DNA from 3 places in the Acetobacterium sp. UBA5834 genome. Region 3 is predicted to be linked to each of the others. Evidence: riboswitches for the same ligand, from Rfam matches in the RefSeq annotation. Region 3 holds a riboswitch; each other region holds the start of a gene.
What was found. A riboswitch is a leader RNA that binds a small molecule or an ion and turns the genes downstream of it on or off. The one in region 3 is predicted to bind cyclic di-GMP.

Region 1 (7,137 bases), on a different contig from region 3:
GAAGCCATCACCGGAGCCCAGCTGGATGAAATCAGCGAAGACCAGCTGCAAAAAGAAATTGGCCATTACGCAGTTTATGCCCGGGTTCAACCGGAACACAAGGTAAGGATTGTCAAAGCCTGGCAGAAGCAGGGGATGATTGTCGCTATGACTGGTGACGGCGTCAACGATGCGCCATCCATTAAAACGGCTGATATCGGAGTAGGAATGGGGATCACAGGCACCGATGTGACCAAAAATGTGGCCGATATGGTACTGGCAGACGATAATTTTGCCACAATTGTCAATGCCGTTGAGGAAGGGCGGCGGATCTACGATAATATCCGTAAAGCTATTCAATTTTTGCTGTCTTCTAATTTATCGGAAGTTATCGCCATTTTTGTGGCGACTCTGTTGGGTTTCACGATTCTCAAGCCAGTGCATTTACTGTGGATCAACCTGATTACAGATTCCTTTCCAGCCATCGCTTTGGGCGTTGAAGGAGAAGAAGCCGATACTATGAAGCATCCGCCCCGGGAATCTCGGGAAGGTGTTTTTTCCCGGGGACTGGGAGTCGATGTGATCTGGCAAGGCGGCATGGTGGCCGTGGTGACCATCGTCGCCTATTTTGTCGGGCATTATATCGAAGCCGGAGTCTGGGAAATTGCCGAAAGTGCTGATGGTATGACCATGGCCTTTTTGACCCTGTCGATGGCAGAGATGTTCCATTCGCTGAATATGCGTAGCCGTCGCCAGTCGATCTTTAAGATGCAGCACCAGAATAAATTCTTGTTTTTGGCCATGGCGGTTTCGCTGGTATTGACCACGGCAGTTATTTATATTCCCAGCATTGCCACAGCATTTGAGTTTGAACCCATCAGTCTAATGGAATACTTTGTAGCTATGGCTCTTGCTGTAGTGGTGATTCCAATTGTTGAAATAGTAAAATATTTTCAGAGAAAACTGGGGATCTAATCGTTTCATATTATTGCCGTCAGTCTATGGGCATCTGCAAATTTTATTGCAGGTGCCCTTTTTCGGTTAACTATATTTTTTATAAGTGGCATAAATATTTGATGATGGGGTATGAATAGGTATAGAATCAGAAATTAATAACCGATTATCAGAGAAGGAGAAAAAAGATGAAGATTGGTCCCTACATTAATTTTCCGGGTAATTGTCGTGAAGCGGTGATGTTCTATGCGGAAGTATTTAAGACAGCGGAACCGGAGATCATGACCTTTGGCGAAATGCAGGTAGATCCGAACTTTCCGATGACGGATAACATCAGAGACCTGGTTGCCAATGCCCAAATGGATATCAGAGGAAACATGATTATGTTTTCGGATGTACCGCCAGGCATGTCTTTTATTAAAGGGAATAACATTACCTTGATCATCACAGACCATGATGTGGAAGAAATCAAACGACTGTTTGGTCTATTGAGCAAGGGCGGGTCGGTGGAGATGTTACTGCAGGAAACCTTCTGGAGTAAAGCCTATGGATCTTTAACTGATAAGTTTGGCATCGGATGGCAATTTTCTGCCGAATAAATCAGCATAAAATTAAAATTTCTTAAAATCGAATAAAGTGACATAATTAACGGCATAATAAGGGAGGACGTTTTAGATGAAGAAGTCATTGGTTATGCTATTATTTATTCTGGGATGTTTGTTGATTGTTATTATGGTGTATCTGTATCGGGCGAATTCGTCATCTTATCAGGGTAGCACTGGCTCAGAAAGTGAAATGCAGCAGGAAAACTTTGATATCTTTGATGAAACAATCTGGGCAGTATCTGATAAAAATCTAGGGAGAACCTGGCTGAATCCCCAAAATATTGAGATCAATGATGGTTTTCTGAAGATCAGAATGCCAGCCAATAGTCTGGAGGGGGGAGAATTGGTTAAACGGCAAGCCGTGACCTACGGCAGCTACGAAACCCGGATGAAATTGCCGGTGGCACCTTCATCGATTACGGGTTTCTTTCTTTACGCCCCGCCGGATTATTTTTATGAAATTGACATTGAAATACACAATACTAAAGAAGGAAAGCTGCTTCTGACCACCTACGCTGATGGCGAAGTCCAGAATGAATATGTGGGAGCGTTGGGTTTTGATCCCACTGCCGCTTTTCATAATTACCGTTTTGACTATACCGAAGATCAGCTGGCTTTTTATGTGGACAACAAGTTTATTCTGTCATGGCAGGACGGATTCCCGGTGGGACAACCGATGCAGCTGATGGTCAATACCTGGTACCCCAATTGGCTGGCAGGAACTCCAGTTCCGGATGATCAGGTATTATTGGTTGATTGGATTCGATATTAGTTAGAAAAAATAAAATTAATTAGAATGACTATTTCCAGAATAGGTATAATACCATCGACAGTGAAAAACCAGATTAATTTATGTGCCAAAGAACGATGAGGGCAATCTTATTCAGTAAAAAATAATCTTCGTTAAAAGTATGATTGTAATTGGATTATTCTTAAATTAATCTTTAAATAATAGCGATTCCAGATTATGGTTAATAAAGAAGAAATGTAAGAAAGAATTATTCGCCTTGATTATATCATCTAAAAAGCCTGTAATATGCTATTTCGAATCGTAGACATATTATAAAATGTTAAAGATGGAATTTTTTTGATATATTCAGCTTATTTTTAAAATAAAATCTATTGCAAAAACATCGCGATTGTGAAATAATGCTCTTAACAAAAGAAAAGGCAAATTCAATGAAAGTTGAAGACGCAAAACCACGGGCCTAATGTCTTAAGACGATGGTAGCCGGGTTACCGGAAAATATTGAACTCAAACTTCTGTTTCGGTAATGCGTGATAGAAGTTTTTCTATTTTAAAGGAGGTCTTGATATTCATAAAACAATACGATAATGGCAAACCCAACGAAAGTTGGAGACGCAAAACCACGGACCTAATGTTGCAAGACGAAGGTGGCCGGGTTACCGAAAGAATATTGAGTATTCGCTTCATTTTCAGTTGAAAATTGAAGCTTTTCTATTAAAATGGAGGAACCTATCATGAAAAAATCGAAAATTATGGCTGTAATCGCAGGCTTATTTCTGACTTGTGCCTTGGCACTACCAGTTCAGTCTGTCAGTGCTGCCGATTTATATGCAAATTACGGTGAATTGTCGGCTGTGAAGGTTCAGGGAACTGATTATAAAATCGCATCTCGGAATACTACTTCTGATCTGGCAATTGTTGCGATCCACGGTGGAATGATTGAACCTGGAACCAGTGAATTAGCCGATGCCATTGCCGGCTCTAATTATAAATTCTATGGATTTTATGGTATAATGAAAAGTGATAATTTTTCTTTGCACATCACTTCAACAAATTTTGATGAACCAATTGCTCGTTCTTTAGTACAAAGCAGTAAAAAAACCCTTAGTGTTCATGGATATTCAAGTTCAGAAAAACTGACCTATGTCAGTGGTCTTGATACAACGATGGTTAACAAAGTTAAGGAAAGCTTAACAGCTGCTGGCTATCAGGTCGCAGATCCTCCAGGATATCTTGCGGGCACAAGTCAAGCAAATATTGCCAATGACAATTTGAACCATGCTGGTGTTCAGATTGAATTATCCACAGGATTAAGAGCAACTTTCTTTTCAGCTTTGACATCAAAAGGTCTTCAGTCAAAAACACCTGAATTTAGCAAATACGTCAATGCGATCAAAGCTGGGCTGGTATAAGTTTTAACTTCTACAAATAAAAAGATGGCTTCCGTTTATAGGAAACCATCTTTTTTAATGCTTAATTTCTTTCATGGCAATTTTACAAAAAGAATGGGTGCATCCCTCGAGGCCATGATCAATAAACTTGAGTTCATCGGCCAGTACATAGTTATAATGCAGTCTTTTACGTCCATTAGGACAAAGATCATCGGGTACCCCCATGAAAAATTCAAGATTTGAAACATTGGGATCTTTATCCATACAGGGTTTACAAATATTCGCCTGGCAGAATTCATAAAAATCATCAAAATCAGATAGATCCCATTGAAGAACCACCGCAAAAGAAGGGCGGGGCGTATTACGGATATAAATCCCTTCATCGGTATGAGGATTAAAGTCATAATAATCGAGCTCGTCATCCTTGTTCTTCATCTGTTGATAGGCAGCTCGTAACAGTCCATAAATTCTCTGGGCTTCGGCATCAATTTTACAATTATCCTTTTCCGTTTCATCTTTACCTAGAATTAACTTATTAATTTTTGATAGCATTGATTGTAGTTTAGAATCATCTTTCATCAAATTTCCTCCTTAGTTTAGTTAGGTTTATTTAAGGGTGTGAAACAGCAGTAATGCTCTTTGGGGGATTCTGATTCTTTCAGTTTCGATTCCATAGCCAGGAGGCATTCCGTCGATCATCAGCGCCACCGAGTATTTTATTATTCAGATAATCAACATAAAGTGAATTCACCCCGCCATAAAACAGGGGATTGTCATATCTGATAACAGAATAACCCATTTCGCGGAGCTGCTCCTCGGTTGCGGTGGTTAAATAATTGTCTTCCACGTAAACTGAATTCTGATCATTGAAAAAACGAGGTGCATCAATTGCTTCCTGTAAAGATTGGTCATATTTGAAAAAACGCTCAAGCACCTCAGTTATCATCAAAGGAATCCGTTTACCCCCGGGACTGCCGATGCCCATAACGGGTTTTCCGTGTTTTGCTAAAATCGTTGGTGAAATATAAGACCGGGGTCTTTTTCCGGCTTCGGCTTTATTCAAAGATGAAGCATTGGTAGAAAAGTTTTCCATGTGTGCATTCATAAAAAAGCCGTCGACATTTTTGCCAGTGCCAAACCAGTAGGTTAAGGTATTGGTTACAGAAACCATCATCCCGTTTTGATCGCAAATGACAAAATGGGTCGTATTTTCCTCTCCGTTGCTTTCTGCAAGGCTATCCACCGTTATTGTTTGCGTTAGGTTGACAATCGGCGTGATTTTTCCAGCTAATTGGGAAATATGATCTGCCGATGTCAATTCGGTACTATCGACATTATAAAAATTTGGATCAAGGACATTCTGATATCGATCATTATAACTGACCTGGGTTATCTCCGATAAGAGCGTGATGTATTCCGGAGAATCGACCGGATATTTGCTTAATTCAAGTTTTTCTGAAAGCGCCAGCATTTGAATCAGCGTAACACCGCCGGAAGAAGGTGCTGAAGAAAAGACCTCATATCCATCAAAAGACCCCATAGCGGGTATTCGTTTTTCAACCTGGTAGGATGACAGATCCTGCAACGTTACACCGCTGTTGCTTTTGGCGATTTGATTGGCAATCTCTCCCTGATAAAAGTCGTCTGAACCATTTGTCTTGATTGTTTCCAGCGTTTCCGCCAAGGCTGGTTGTTTAAGCTGATCACCTGCTGAGATTGGAGATCCACCCGGAAAAAAAACGTCACGCACAGCAGGGTCAATTTTAGCTTGGGAATTCGTGATCATTCTTACAAGTAGGGGGGTAACTACAGCACCTTCTTTAGCCAGCTTTATGGATGGATCAAGCAGATCAGCCATCGACAATTTTCCAAAATCCTGATGAACTGCTGCCATCCCCTTGACAAAACCGGGAACAGCGATTGAACCAGAGGTATTTACCGGGGATGACCCCATATAATCGTAGACGATCGGATCAGTTCCATCAGCAGGATAAACCAGCATAATGCCACCGCCTCCAATACCTGAGGCAAACGGCGAAATAACCCCTAAAGCATAGGAAACGGCAATCGCCGCATCCACCGCACTGCCGCCTTGTTCAAGAATCTTCATACCAATCTCTGTTGCCTCGATATTGTCCGATACAACGCCATAACCAGGACTTCCTTGGCTGTTTGTACCAAGATAAGCATTCATGTTTTGGTCATGATTTGTTTTGTTGCTATTATTAAGCAGGAGCATCAGTCCCCCAAAAAGAATACAGGCGGTTGCCAGGGTAAGAACAGCAATTTTTGTGAGATGTTTATTTGCTTTCAAGCGATCAGTTCCATCCTATCTGATTATGAAATATAAAGTGGGGTCTTCTTAGTGAAGTGTAAAACTGAGAACCCCATTGGTTTCAGTTGTTGTAATGGTATCAGGCAGTTCGCGGGTAAGCACGTCGAAGATGTTATGTCGATTAAGGACTTCGGTTAAATTGACGGCGGGATGAGGTCGGCCATAAGTCAAACTCAAGGGAATAATGCTCATAGTGATCGAGGAAAAATTAGCATCAGTGGTATATTGAATAATGGCACTGTCTTGTGTACTTGCATAAACCTCACCATGCAAAAAATTACCTAAACTATACATGATTACCGTATCCTGATAGATTTCAATCGGTTGAAGAACCCTGGTGTTATGACCAACAATAAAATCAGCCCCAGCATCACTCAGGGCTTTGGCAATGCTACGTTGGCTGTCACTGACTTTGGTGGTGTATTTTTCGTACCAATTAATATGGACAACGACGATATCGGCATTTAATTTAGCCTCTTTAATCCATTTCAAATCGTCAACAAATCTGGCTTCTGAAGTTCCGAGTGTAGCTACGGTTACATCGTTGATCTGTTGATAAACGACATTGTCTTCACCAATGGAGCGGGTACCCACATAGGGTAGGTCATTTTTTTCCAGAATGGTTGTTTCGGCTGCGGTTTCATCATAAACGTCAACAACCGAGAAATGAGAATCAGCTAATAATTTAGCTTCGGTTTCAGTAAAGGTACCTATCACATTACCTGTCACATAATCAGATGTTTCTAAATAACGGATGACATCCTGGGTGATTTTGGTAGTTCCATTGTCGTTAATGTATTTTTCATAGTAGTCATTAAAGTTAAGATCACCAGTAAAGCTAGCCGTAAATGTGCCGGTTTGAGTCACCACTTCAGGTTTTCCCTGAACCAGAACCTGATCCATAGCCGGTATAAGAATTAGTAAAAACAGCAGGATGGCGGTTGCGATCAGGGTATGCGGTGTTGTTCTTTTTTTGTATTTTTTGGTAAAACGAAGGACTTTCATCTTAAAAGTTAACTTTTTATCCATATCGGCTACCCTAGTTATACAAAAATAGCATTATAGCCAAATAAAAGTAAAAAAGTTGCCGTACTGACGATCACTGTACTGATCATGGTGTGCGCA
Region 2 (7,137 bases), on a different contig from region 3:
TTGTTTACTTTTAAAAAATATCATCTTTAAATGCTTCGGGATATGTTTAAACGATTTGATTGGAAAAGAGGCAATCAGCACGAAAAATGTTCCACCGATGGTTATAAACATACTTTGAGGATCAATAAAATTCATTAATGCCCCAATATTAAAACCATTTGCAGAACTGAATGTCATCCCAAAAAACATCGTAAAGACGACTAGGACATAAGCAATGATTGTTGAAATTTCCATAAATTTATACTTCCTGTCAGATATTTAGTGGTTAACGGCTAAAAATATTTCGTTTGTATGCAATAATCTTTGATAGTACCTGGGCTGAACTTTCGTTTACCACATAGTGTTTGCCATTCGTCAGGCGAATGGTGGTATCTGGTTTTTCTTCAATAATTTCAATGATCTCACAATTAAGTAGAAACTTTTCATTCTTTTGTTTGTTTAATCTAGTTAATTCTATCATATTTCCACCTTAAAATATATTTTTTATTTTCATAGTATAACCTAAATAGAAGTAATTTTCAACTTTTTACTAAGTAACAGCCAGATACCAAAGGGGTGCTCACCCCTTTGGTATCTGGCCAGGATAAAAAGCTCATCCCGAAGGATTTCTTCCCTTCGGGTGAGCTCTTCTTAATCATTATTTGCTATCGTTTCAGGTTAATCAATTCTTCCAAAATAGAGTCAGAAACTGTGATGATTCGTGAATTTGCCTGAAAACCACGTTGGGCAACAATCATGTCAGTAAATTCCTGAGATAAGTCAACATTTGACATTTCCAGATTGGCTGATTCGGTTCCCCCAGTGCCATTGGTTCCGGCTTTGGTCGCAACCGGAGTTCCAGAGTTTGCGGATTCCATAAAGTAGCCATTACCATCTTGCAGTAAACCATCGACGTTGGCAAATTTTCCAAGTGCCAGGTAGCCCAGGGTTACGGGTTTGTCACTTCCGGCTTCGATTTTTCCGACTAAAGTATTTTCTATCGGATTTGTATCCAAATTTTGGACAATATTGTCAAATGCTGTTGGATCTACATTTAGCGTAACTGTACCACCCGTTGTACTTGTAAGTGCAACACTGCTATCTGTTGTCGGATCAAACTCAATGTCAGTACCTTGGGGGGTTCTTAGGTATTCTGTTACCCCACCCTGGTTTTTAACCGTTGCTACTACTGAAGTAAAACCATCTAAAGCGATTGTACCAATATCCACACCGCTCTCTAAATCTGCAGCAGCCGATACTAGTTTTGTTGTATCAATTTTAAGTCCAGGCAGATTTGCAAACGTTAAAATCCCACTTGAAGATAACGTTCCTGTCAAGTCTCCTGTTATTGGCGTCGTTTCGTCTTTAAGTGTGAGGTTTGCTGGATCCAGTGTGTACACATTACCAGTTTTCGTCAATGTCAATGTTCCAACAACATCTGCGGTTGGCTCAATTGAAAGTGCTGCTATCTCAGTGCTGGCAGCATCGACATTCACCATTTCTCCAACTGCCAGTTGAACATTGCCCGTATAATTAGAATCTGTTGGAAGCGTCATTCCAGTTAACCACGTATTTCCCGCCGTTTTCGTAAATTCTGGATCCCCAGCTTTAATCCCGGTAATCTCGCCCGATTTACCAATGGTGATGCCGGTATATTTAGCCAATTCTGCTGGCGGAACGTTAATTGCCTGAAGATCATCAATTGCCAGAGTACCATTGGCATCGAGAACAGGATTGTTATCCACATCCAGAGGTATCCCCATAACCTTGCTACCCGCACCATCGGTTAGATTTCCCAAGGCATCAAATTTTAAATTACCAACCCGGGTATAACGGTTTGCTCCGGCCTCCGGTTGTACAACCAGATAGCCTTCACCAGCAATATAGACATCCAGGGCTCGACCAGTGCTGGCTCCAGAGGAAATAGTGTTGAGCATATCAATGCTGGCTACCTTGGCACCATAACCCAACTGGCTGGCATTGGTCCCGCCAGTCGTGTTGGTTGCCTCAGTAGCGGTTGATAAATTCTGATAAAGTACATCACTGAAGACCACTCGACTGGCTTTAAAGCCGTAAGTATTAACATTGGCAATATTGTTACCAATTACATTTAATTTGGTCTGGTGGGCTGCCATCCCGGAAATTCCTGAGTATAAAGATCTGATCATTTTTGATTCCTTTCTGTGCCGTTCGAAGCTTATCTGTCGGTCAAAGCTTCCAGTCTCCTCATCGAGGTCCAACTATATAAACACGGCACCATCAATATCATTGAATAGTTTATTTTTCATTTCGTTTTTGTCCATTACGGTAATAACTCGTTTATCTGCCGCATTGACGATAAATGCTGAATTATCCATCATAATTAATGCATTGCCAATCCCTTTTTCCTGAGCTTTGTCACAGGCATCTCCCAACTTTTCCAAATCACTGTCAGACACTTCAATATTACGCTGTTCTTTTCTGATACTGGCGTGTTTGGTAAATGTGACACTGTTTTTTATTTGTTGATCGAGAAGCTCACGAAAGCTATTTTCGCTTTTTTCCGGATTCGTGACTTTTGAGGCCTGATTTGTGGGATTGGTTATTTTTTCGGTTTGTCGAATGATGGCATCATTTAACCGATAAAAATTTCCATTGATTCTGTCCGCCATTGGATCACCTCTTCTTAAACATTAAATGTCAATTATTCTGATTTCGCCTGCGTAACTTCCATAATACTGCTCATCGGATAAGACACACCGTTTACAATCACCTGAGCGTCACCATTATATAAATTGACACCTTCTACTGTCCCGGCAACAACATGAAGCGAACCATCTGAAGCGTTTTCTGCCAGCGTAATGTCTTTTCCAATCAAGCTCATTGAATAAACTGTTTTAGTCATTTCATTCAGTTCAGTCAAGGCCTGAACCATTGAAAACTGCGCCATCTGGGTCGTGTATTGCGAGGTATCTGCGGTATTATTCATATCCTGATTCTGCAACTGGGCCACCATCAACTTGAGAAAATCATCCATATCCATCGATGTGCCGGTTTTCTTTGTCGAAGTAGCTGTTGTTGCTGATGTCGTTGCTGCAGTACTTAAATAATTATTAATATTATCAATCGCCATTATATCTTCCTCCTTAAATCAAGTAATTCACACGGTGGTTCGTATAGTTCTGGAGATTCTGGGGAATCAATACCGATTCGTCTTCGTCACCATTTGTTGTGATGCTGTTCAATACCCCGCTGTTTTTTATAAATCGTTCTCTTAACAGAGCCTGATTTTGATTTTGATTGGGATCAGAACCATTGTTCATCATAAATGTTGCATCCTGACTATCACTGCTTTGCTCTACCGGGGTATTTAAGTGCACCGTTTCCACTTGAACATTCTGAAGCGCCAAACCTCTAACCAGTTGATTAATTTGGTTTCCCAACAGTTTTTGGGTTTCCTGGCTGGCGGCCATAATATCAATGATGAGTTTTCCCTGATCGAAGCTCAATTTAACATCGATATCGCCTAAATTATCTGGTGACAGGGTCATTTGAAATACCATGGGCTTGTTGGGTTCGAAATTCTGAAGAATTTTCTGCTGAACCTGCTGAGCGACCTCTGTTTTGGTCGTTACTTGAACTTCTGCGCTTTTGTTTGAATTAACCCCGGCCATATTAATTTCCTGAACACCATTTTCACCCAAACTCTGTTTTTCTGTTTGATTGATCTGGTTGGTTTGAACATCGATTTTAAATTGATCGGCCTCAGATTCTTCCGTTAAAACAGGTTTGTTTGCTCCATCAACCGCAATTTCAGATTTGTTTTCCAACGGTTGATTACCCTGTAGTTGTTGGCTTTCATCAACGGTCTGTAAATCAGAACCATCGACTTTGATTGACTGGCTAACCAATTCCTGATCCGGGTTGCGTCTATTGGTTGTAACATCAACTAAATCCAACTCAGACCCAACGGTTTTTTGCAACTCCGGTTCGCCTTTAATTTCGAAAACCGTTCCATCATTCAAACGTTCACTGTTTTGCACCACTACCGGTGTGACTTCTTCCCTGATTTCTTCAAACGGTAACATACCTTCTAACGCAGGTGACAGTAATGGCTGACTACTCTCCGTTGTCACGGTGAGCATTTGCCCCTGTTCACCCATAGCTTCCGGCTCTTCAACTCCTTGAATACCTAATTTCAGGTTAAGCCTTGTCAGCGCTGTTTCGATACCTCCCTGAAAACTCTGGATAGCCATTAACTGTGTTGAATCCAGTGTTGATAAAGAACTTGTTCCCCGTTCTTCATCGCTTTTTTGCTCCGCAATCTTTGGTTCTTCAACTTGATCATCAACAGTCGTGACTTCACCATCTTTTACCAATGTTTGATCGCTTTGCCGTCGATTGTTTTCCGCAATCGATTTGGCTTCCCGCTGATTCTTTCGAACCTTCTCCGCATGATGATCCGCATGACTGATCGTCTGTTTTGACTGATCCAGCAAATCCTTAAATTGGGCGCTTTTTTCATGTCCGCTTGTCTGACTGGTGGATGGATTTTCTGATTGTCCACTCATCCCTCTCAATCCTGCCATTGTCGACCTTCCTGTCGCTTGAAACTCTAAATTCATTGCCTACCTCCCTTCGTAAATTTGATTATTACCGATACACAATCATACCGCTAACATGATCGAACAATTCAAATTGTTCGTTTATTATAACAGCCGAAACGGCTGTGATAATCATATGTATACTATATAAGCCAAAATAACCGCTGTAAACATCTAAATCACAAATTAAATTGGATCTTAAGAAAACTCCTATTTTAAATAACAATTATTCCCGCTAAAAGAATCTTTCCTGAAAAACAAACCGGCCATTATTATATAACAGTCAAGGAAAACCCTGCAACTCATTTTATGGTTAATTTCTGACAAAAAAAAGCAGCGACAATACCGCTGCTCATTATGGTTATAACCATCTTAATTGCAACTGGCTGTCATGTACCATTGTATTTAGACCCTGTAGTTTTGCGTCCTTACTTTTCAATAAGTATGCCAATATTAGGTTGTTATAATATTACGATATAATCCTCTCATTGTCAATGAAAATATTACTTTTCTTAAGGTAAATTTCTTGTAAATACCTCTATTTAGCTGTATTTATCTATGTTACGACCCTATCTGGTTGGTTGTATTTATTGCTGACTATCTTCCATTTCATTGTCATAATCATCTTTGGCAATCAACCCCTGATGCAGTTTTAAGCCCAAAATACCCTGGGCAATGTTCGAGGCATGATCACCAACCCGTTCAATATTGGTCAACAGATCCAGAAAAATGACTCCGGCATAAGGATTGCAGATTCCCTCGTTAAGGCGACGGATGTGGTCATCCTTTAAGCTTTCTGTCATTTCATCAATTTCTTCTTCTTCATCAAGAATTTTATAGCATAAGCTTGACTCTTCTGTTTCCATTAATTCTACCATATCCCTGAGGGTGTTGGAAGTCAAACTGATTAAATTTAACACTTCCTGATTGGCAATATCACTAAAGATGATTTTGTTAGTCGCCCGCATTTCAGCCAGCTCCCCGATATTCATGGCATGATCGCCAATTCGCTCCAGATCATGGCTCCCTTTCATGACAAAGGCCAGGCGGTCATTTTCTTCTTCTGACATATTTTCGTTTGAAAGCTTAACCGAGTATTCCACGATGCCCTGTTGAAATTCATCAATGCGTTCTTCCCGCTTGATTATTTCTTCAACCAGCTTTTCATTCCCATCCATGATGGATTCACAGGCAATTTTAAAATTCTTAAAACTCATTTCGGCCAGGCGATTTGTTTCTTTGACAACCTGACCTAAAGCAACGGAAGGATTATTGAGCAATCGATCATCCAATTGCAATCCTTTTTCTTCTTCTTTCTCCGGATAGATCCGATCCAGAAAGGTGACAAAATAACCAATCAGGGGAAATAACACAATGGTGTTGGCTACATTAAAAAAGGTATGCGCCATGGCAATTTGTCTTGCCACATTAGGAACCACCTCACCGCTGCTACTGATAAATACGCCGGAAATACCGACAATGAATTCATAAATGGGATTAGTCGCCATGATGCTGTCCATTCCGACCAACAGGATCATCACCCAGATAGCTCCAAATACATTAACAAACAGGTGGATAAAGGCCGCTTTTTTTGCAGCTGTGGAGGTACCAATGCAGGAAATCAGAGCGGTCACACAGGTTCCAATATTGGTACCTATTAAAATGGGAATACAGATTTGGATCGCACCGGTTCCGCCAATACTGGCAAATACCCCTGACAAAGCCAGTGCCTGGAGCAAACCAATGGAGGCACTACTGCTTTGTATGATACCAGTGATCAGGGTTCCGATCAGAACTCCCAGTAGTGGATTCTTTCCATAGGTTGACAACAGATAAATGAAATCCTCACTCTCCCGGAGTGGCTCCATTGCCGTTGACATCGCAGCGATACCAAAGAATAAGATCCCAAAACCAAGCATGATACTGCCCCAATCCCGATTTTTTTTGCGGGAACTGAACAGCGTTATCAGGGCACCAAAGCCGATAAAAACGGGTGCGAGTTCCGTCACATTAAAAGCAATTAATTGAGCAGTAACTGTTGTTCCAATATTGGCACCGAGAATAACCCCAGCCGCCTGGGTAAGTGTCATCAATGCAGCATTGACAAAACCAACCACCATCACTGTTGTGGTGCTGGAACTCTGAACAATCATTGTGACAACGGTTCCCACCAGTATCGCTTTGACCTTATTATTGGTCAAAACTTCCAGTAGTTTTTTCATTTTTGTTCCGGCCACCGTTTTTAAGCCTTCGCTCATCATGTGCATCCCAAAAACAAATAACCCTAAACCTCCGAAAAGGCCAATCAGCATTTCTAACGTCATTATTTCCTCCAAAATAATCATTGATTAAGGTAACATTTATTTCAAAATTAATAAACATCACGAAAGACCAGCTATCGCAACTCAATCTTTTAATATTAACCAGGATAACTATATTCCTCTGAGTTATATCACCTTTTTGAATTTAACATAATTTTAACATTAACCAATGGGCAAGAGAACCTTTTTTTAATTTTTTTAATTTTCTTTTTTGTTATCGTTTCATTATTATCATCAACCACGTTAACAATATT
Region 3 (7,137 bases):
CACTTCGGCAAAACCACTGTGGTTGGTCAGCACCGGGATGATCCCCGATGCCAGCGCTTCAACGGCCACCAACCCAAATGCCTCGGGAAAAATCGATGGAGCTACGGTAATTTTGCAACAGGCAATCAGGCTTTTTAAATGTTGATGATCAAGATAGCCGGTGAAAACAATCGCTTCCCGGATGGCTCCGGTGGCGGCTGCTAGATAAGCGCTGGCAAAATCCGGGTCATTCAATTTATTTAACAATGCTTCAAAATAAACGGAAGCATCGGCAGCAATGGTGGCATCGACACTGTCCGGTTTCCTGATTAGTGTGATAAAGGTGCCAGATCCCCCTGATCCAGAGCCTTTATCAGAGTTTCAAAATAATCCCGGGATGACCCAAAGCCTACCAGAATGATTCGCAGTCGGTGATTTTTCATCAGCATCAGCGGCGCTGCCGCAATCAGTAACTGTACCCCTTTTGTCCACAAATACTTGCCATAATATAAGATGATTTTTTCATCCGTAAAGTCAATCCGACCCAGCTTACGAACGACGTCTTCATCGGTCTGCAAGAGCGCCGTCGCAGCTGAGGGCTGTCCAGCGATCAAGGGGGGCGCTGCCAGCCTGGCCAGCAGACCATCGATCTCGGCCTGTTTCTCACTGCTATCATTTAAACTGATAAAATTCTTCAGATCCACCCCGCCCGGAATCACCAGCGATTTTGCGTAAAGACTTGGGTCATTGTCAAAAAACGCCAGAAACTCCAGTCTGGAATACTGACTGATAAAAACTACCCACTCGGCATTGGCCAGAGCTTCCCGGGCGTATTCCTTTAACAAGAGACTGTGGCGCACCGAAAAATTCAAACAGCTACCGTGAACGGTCATCACGTGGCGGCAGTGGCCCAGTCGACTCCGGGCTACATAAACCGGCTGCATAATGCTATGGTTGCTTAAGACCAGAGCGGTGCGCCCCGGGTCGACGACAGCATCCAGCGCTCAACGGTTATCTTCAATATAGGCTTCAATTTCTGCTGGGGTACAGTCAGAATAGGTTTTTACCACATAACCCGGGTAATTGTCATAAACATAGACTGGTAAAAAACCATTCAGATTGGGTCGATACAACTGACATTTCCCCGGATAGGGGGTCGCTTGTTGATAAACTATTGTAATATTGTGGTTGTGGCGATCAAAGTCCCAGGCGGTTTCGATAAAGTCAAACAACTGGGGCTTTTCTTCCTGACAGAACAACTTTACCTGATGCCCCAGCTTACACAATTCCCGACAGGTATTTGCGACAAAGAGGTTACTGCCGGTACCTCGTAAAAAGTATCCGTGTACCATTACAATCTCCATCTTTCTTCCCCCATTTGATCGTAAACTAGCCTCAGTTTTGATGCTGCGACAAGGCCAACCGGCTTGCTCGTTGTATACCCCATCCTGTTATTTTTTCTCAAAAATATTTTTAAAGCGATACCTCTGGGCAAATTTTTTTATCATTTCACAATTTTTTATAATTTTTGGTGACAGTGCTGATTATTTGTACTTTGATTGGTTATAAATATAACAAAATAAACAAATCACTTTCACCGTAACTTGTTAGGAGAATACCAATGAATAAATATGGAACCCTGAGAGAAAAAAAAGGCAACAGCCTGATTGACTTTCCCGATAATTATGTCATCATTGACATTGAAACCACCGGATTCAGTCCCCACAACTGCGAAATCATCGAAATCGGCGCCGTCAAGGTACGGGACAATAAAATCGTTTCGGTTTTTCAGATGCTTTGTAAACCCCGCAACCCCATCAGTTCCTATATCACCAGCCTGACGGGAATCACCAATAACATGCTGGCCGATGCGGCCCCCATTGCAGAAGTGCTTTCCGCCTTTACTGCGTTTATCGGCGACCTTATTTTAATTGGCCATAAGGTCAATGCCGACGTCAATTTTTTGTATGATCACTGTAAGCTTTACATCAATCATGATCTGACCAATGATTTTATCGACATCCGGGAGTTGTTTAGGGAACGGCAGCGTTCGGTTCTCAATTCCCAACTGACCTCACTGTGTGAAAAATGCGCCATTCAGAACACAAATGCCCACCGGGCTCTATCCGACTGTCTAGTCAGCAATAATCTTTATCAGTCCCTGAAATATCATCAGGGTTCTCTGACCTGTGTGGATGAACTCAATACCCTGATCCTGGCCAGGGAGTTTAATCACAAACATTCCCCCTATAAAAAGAAATGCCAGCATCTGACCACCAGCAGGGATCAGTTTGCCCGGATTTCGCTGTGATTGCCAACTTTCTATTTTCCCCTCAATAAGGGCGACGGCTGCTTTGGCACCGCCGCCCTTTTTTAATCAGCACCACGGCATTTTCTGGATGTCTCGATCATGAAAGGAAGGAATTTATGAAATTTCGCAATCTTTCCATTAAATACTCAATGATGATCGTCCTGGTTGCGATCATTACACCCCTTTATTTTCTCTTTGCGATGATCAACTACAACAGCATCCGCAACGGCATTCTGAATAATACCCAGCTGGCCATCAACCAGACCCGGATCAACATCATTGATACCATTATCAGCACTGAAAAAAGCTACGAGCTGGTATCCACCTATTATGATGAGATGATGGCCGAGAGTCTCCAGCTGTTTAATGCCGAATATGAGACGCAAAAGGGCAATGTCACGGCCATCGATCTGGACGCCATCAAAGCGCGTTACCATAATAATCTGGATCTGTATATTATTGATGAAAACGGAGTCATCATCCGGACGACCTTCCCCTCGGCCCTGGGCATTGATTTTAAAACGGTACCGGATTTTTTTAAGACTCTCACCGAACTGCGCCAGAGGCATGACCCGGAAATCTCCCATGTCACCACCGATTTAGTCACCGGGGAGCTGCGCAAGTGGGGGTATATCCCCACCGCCGACCATCGTTATGTGCTAGAGGTGGGCATTTCGCCCGGCTCGCTGTCACAATTTATTACCCAGCTCAACTACACCGATATGGAAAAAACTGTACAGGACAATAACCCCTTTATTGCTGACATCACGGTCTATGACAAAAACCACATCATGCTGGGTAGCGGTCAAACCGAAACCGACCCGGCCCGGATCGCCATGATTGATACCGTCATCAGTAATGGCACCGACCAGATCATCACGGGCGACCTGGGCCTGCTTGATCAGGAATACATTTATGTCAACACCTTCCCCGGCGGCATGAACGATTCCCAGAAGGTCATTGCCATCCGTTATCAGTATGACGATATTATCCGCCAGATCAATGGCACCCGGATGGCCACCCTGCTGGTCTTTCTGACTTACACCGTCTTTAGCCTGCTGCTGATCTATTTCCTGGTGACCCGCTCCATCACCGAGCCTTTGATCCGCCTGACCAACCGGATTAAAGGGGTCTCCGGCACCAACCTGGATTTTTTCATGCCGGTTTCCGGCAGCAACGAACTGGGCCAGCTGACCCAGTCCTTTAATGAGCTGTCGGCCAAGCTACAGTCGACCCTGGTTACCAAAACCTACCTGGAAAACGTCATCGATTCGGTCGGTGATATTCTGATTATTATGGATAGTGATCTTAAAATCCTCCGGATCAATCAATATACTAGGCTGTTTCTGGGCAAGCACTGTGGCCAAATCGTCGGTAGCCCGATTGACACCATCTTTGACGGCAGTAGCAGCCTGCGTGATTTGCAGGCAAAGTTGATTTTAAACCCCCGCCTGGAAAACATCGAAGGCACCATGATTAAAGACAACCATCAGAAAACCACCGTAATCGCCTCGATTTCTGCCTACCGCAGCGAGGATGGGCAAATCCTCGGCTATATCTTAAACGCAAAAGACATCAGTAAAACCAAGCAGATCTTAAAAAAACTGGAAGAATCCAACCTGTTTTTGAAAAAGCAGGAGTCGATTCTGCTTACGCAATCCACCATCGATGCCCTCACCGGAGCCTGCAACCGGGGCTGTATCTTTAACATTCTGGAGGATATCCATGCCAATACCCCATTACTTTATTCGACCTTTTCGGTGATGATGATCGACCTTGATCATTTTAAATCCGTCAACGACCGCTTTGGCCATCAGGCTGGTGATACGGTGCTGGTGGAAACTGTCCAGATCATCATGGATAACCTCCGCAAAAGCGATTTTCTGGGCCGCTATGGCGGCGAAGAGTTCCTAATTGTGATGCCGGACACCACCCTCAACGAGGGCTACCAGATTGCCCAGCGGATCCGGATCAAAATCAAAGATACCCGTTTCTACCACGATCGCATCGAGCTGACCATCAGCGGCGGAATTGCCGAGTGGGATCACAACAGTGTCAGCGAGCTGATCGAAACGGCCGACCGGCTCCTCTATCAGGCTAAAAAACAGGGCCGCAACACCATTTTGCGGACCGAAAAATCTTAATCAAATTAACTATATTCAAAACCTTGAATTATCCCTTGCAATCGCTTGCGATCTGATTTATAATAAAATCAAATATCTCCGATAATGGCAAACCTGGTGAAAGTCAGGGACGCAAAGCCACGGGTCTAAGGCATTTTGCTACGACAGCCGGGTTGCCGAAGAGGGCGCAGGGTCTTTAACTGTATGCCTTTTTAGGCATACAGTTTTTTTAATGGAGATCAATTGAAAGGAGTCTTTTATGAAAAAAAGATTGTTTCTCGTTTTGGTCCTGGCACTGGCCCTTTCCGCCCCCGCTACGGCGCTGGCAGCACCGAAGAATTCAGACAAAGGCAACAGCAATCCACCTCCCAAAAAGGAAACCGTTGTCGCCCCGGCTCCAGCTCCAGTAGACGTTCCGGTTGTCAATCCAGTCGAACCCGAAAGCCCCGACAGCAGTGACCCGACCGTTACTGATCCTGTCACCACACCGGTTGACGATGGCACCACCGATCCAGTCACCGAAACCCCGGTTGACGATGGCACCACCGATCCAGTCACCGAAACCCCGGTTGACGATGACAGCACCGATCCGGCCGCTGAAATCCCGGTCATTGAACTGACTCCCGACCCCGTTGTCCCGGAATTGGAACCAGTTGTTTAATCGTTTCATCTGAATCATTGTTTAATTCAGATATCTGGCAAAAGCAATTTTGCTGAGATAAATTTTCTTCTTCTTTGACCAGCCTGAGCACTCAGTTCAGGTTGGTCTTTTTTTGTATAGTTTTTCGATCGTATTTGAATCCTTTTTGAGGGTAATAATATTCGCTACAATAAAAAACCATTTGATGGGAGCTTACCGTTTTTTTTAAACTGCGCTATTTACACCAAATGATTTTTTTATTATTATTCACCACCAAGTCTTTAGATGATTGCGTTAACCCTGAAACACCTTGATAGCCCGGATCACATCGGCCTGCATGGCCGCCTGGCCAATCTTTGCAATCTCATCAAAGCGCAGCACCTGGCCGGGCTGCTGTTCAAACCAGGTTTTGACAGCCTGCCCCCCAGCCAGCGACATGTAGGTAAAATAATTGATTTTGGTGATCCCGGCAGCAATGGCCTGGCGGAAGTCGCTATCACTTACTCCCGAACCGCCGTGCATCACCAATGGGACATCCACCTGCTGATGAATGGCGGCGATCCGCTCAAAATCCAGACAGGGTTCGGCCTCGTAAAGACCGTGGGCGGTACCAAAGGCAATCGCCAGGGCATCCACTCCGGTAGCCTCTACAAAGTCGCTGGCCTGCTCGGGATCGGTGTAGCATGCTGCTGGAGTCAGCTCTTTTTCTTCGGGATCAGGGCGTCCCCCGCCCTCCGGGCGCAGCACCCGACCCAACTCAGCTTCCACCGAGACGCCGAGATAATGGGCCACCCGGACTATTTCCCGGGTGTTGCTCAAATTTTCCGCATAGGGCAGTCTTGACCCGTCATACATCACCGAGGTGAAACCCATTTTCATGGCATGAAGCAGATAGCCCAGGTCTTCACCGTGATCGAGATGGACACAGACATCCACCCGGGCCTGGTCGGCCAGCCGGATCATCACCGGGCCGATGACTTCCAGGGGAATCAGGCTTTCATGGATCTGGGCATGCATGATGATCACTGGCTGGTTTGCGGCTTCGGCCGCTGCGATCACCGCCCGGACGCTTTCCAGATTAGGGGTGTTAAAAGCTCCCACCCCTGTTCTGTCAGCCTGAGCCTGCTTTAAAATCGTCGTCAGATTAACACGCATGATTCTCCTCCTTAATACTCCGGCAGGCCACAACATCCACCCCGGTACCGCAGATGTTTGAGATGACCACATCCCCCATCTGACAAGGCCCGATGAGTCTGGCTTTGCGGATGACATTCATGGCCATCGCCAGATCTTTTTTAGGAATCGGGTCAGCCGTTTTGACCGGCAACAGATAAACCTTATCTCCATATTCCACCAGTATCGTACTGGTTAAGGTTCTTTCCGGGTTTGTTAACTCTTTTTCGGCAAATTTTTTGCCCCGTTTACAGCCTTGTCCCTCTACCCTGTCGATTACCCCATCTGTTAGATAAACCGTGATCACACATTCCTGAGGACAGGTGGTACAGCAAACTTTGATCGCTGTTTGATCGGATTCTGTAATCATTTTTTCTTGCTGTTTCATGTTTTTCTGTCTCATTTTTTTACCTCTCGAACTGATACGGTGATGGGTTCGTCGGACTCGTTTAGACGGTTGAGTTCTTCCGGATGCAAGGCTACTGCATCCATCACACTGGGTTTATAGGCCTGGACTTTACCCTGGTAAAGGATTTCTGTACCGGTGTGAATCACGACTGCAGCCTGATCCAGAGGTGTTCGGACCCGGAATAAAATCCGGATTGGCTTTTGTGGCGGAATGGTCAGCCTGGCCGGTACGGTATAGCCGACATTTTCGCCGGGACTGATTGTGATCGTTGCTTGATTTTTGGCCGGTCTGTTTTCACTGACCACCGCCTTTTGCTCTAACGCATAGACTGCGGCAGCGGTTCCGGCCTGTTCAGCTTCCAGGGTCACATTGTCGACCAGATCGTGAACGTGGAGAACATTGCCACAGGCAAAGATTCCCGGTTGGTCGGTGGCCAGCTCTTCATCAACCAGCGGACCGTTGGTCCGGGGATTGAGGCGGACTCCGGAATTTTGCGACAGCT

Region 1: linked by a shared signal. The riboswitch ahead of B3F51_RS06835 (poly-gamma-glutamate hydrolase family protein) and the one ahead of B3F51_RS13565 (hypothetical protein) in region 3 are both predicted to bind cyclic di-GMP.
Region 2: linked by a shared signal. The riboswitch ahead of B3F51_RS05735 (flagellar hook-length control protein FliK) and the one ahead of B3F51_RS13565 (hypothetical protein) in region 3 are both predicted to bind cyclic di-GMP.

Annotation. Positions count from the first base shown of each region.
Region 1 covers NZ_DJGY01000030.1:82,296-89,432, forward strand. Annotated here, with positions in the region: gene B3F51_RS06820 (cation-translocating P-type ATPase) at 1-954, shown strand, start outside; gene B3F51_RS06825 (VOC family protein) at 1,122-1,532, shown strand; gene B3F51_RS06830 (glycoside hydrolase family 16 protein) at 1,609-2,310, shown strand; cyclic di-GMP riboswitch class I at 2,698-2,782, shown strand; cyclic di-GMP riboswitch class I at 2,866-2,950, shown strand; gene B3F51_RS06835 (poly-gamma-glutamate hydrolase family protein) at 3,021-3,698, shown strand; gene B3F51_RS06840 (hypothetical protein) at 3,753-4,256, opposite strand; gene B3F51_RS06845 (gamma-glutamyltransferase family protein) at 4,336-5,991, opposite strand; gene B3F51_RS06850 (CapA family protein) at 6,040-7,041, opposite strand; gene pgsC (poly-gamma-glutamate biosynthesis protein PgsC) at 7,056-7,137, opposite strand, start outside.
Region 2 covers NZ_DJGY01000028.1:3,070-10,206, forward strand. Annotated here, with positions in the region: gene B3F51_RS05710 (motility protein A) at 1-234, opposite strand, end outside; gene B3F51_RS05715 (flagellar FlbD family protein) at 266-460, opposite strand; gene B3F51_RS05720 (flagellar hook-basal body complex protein) at 645-2,147, opposite strand; gene B3F51_RS05725 (TIGR02530 family flagellar biosynthesis protein) at 2,220-2,630, opposite strand; gene B3F51_RS05730 (flagellar hook assembly protein FlgD) at 2,663-3,091, opposite strand; gene B3F51_RS05735 (flagellar hook-length control protein FliK) at 3,105-4,547, opposite strand; cyclic di-GMP riboswitch class I at 4,937-5,021, opposite strand; gene B3F51_RS05740 (Na/Pi cotransporter family protein) at 5,150-6,886, opposite strand.
Region 3 covers NZ_DJGY01000067.1:24,622-31,758, reverse strand. Annotated here, with positions in the region: gene B3F51_RS13590 (glycosyltransferase) at 1-246, opposite strand, end outside; gene B3F51_RS13585 (glycosyltransferase family 1 protein) at 309-923, opposite strand; gene B3F51_RS13580 (hypothetical protein) at 984-1,343, opposite strand; gene B3F51_RS13575 (3'-5' exonuclease) at 1,601-2,290, shown strand; gene B3F51_RS13570 (sensor domain-containing diguanylate cyclase) at 2,407-4,434, shown strand; cyclic di-GMP riboswitch class I at 4,511-4,594, shown strand; gene B3F51_RS13565 (hypothetical protein) at 4,673-5,074, shown strand; gene B3F51_RS13560 (class II fructose-bisphosphate aldolase) at 5,348-6,208, opposite strand; gene B3F51_RS13555 (DUF1667 domain-containing protein) at 6,198-6,629, opposite strand; gene B3F51_RS13550 (NAD(P)/FAD-dependent oxidoreductase) at 6,626-7,137, opposite strand, start outside.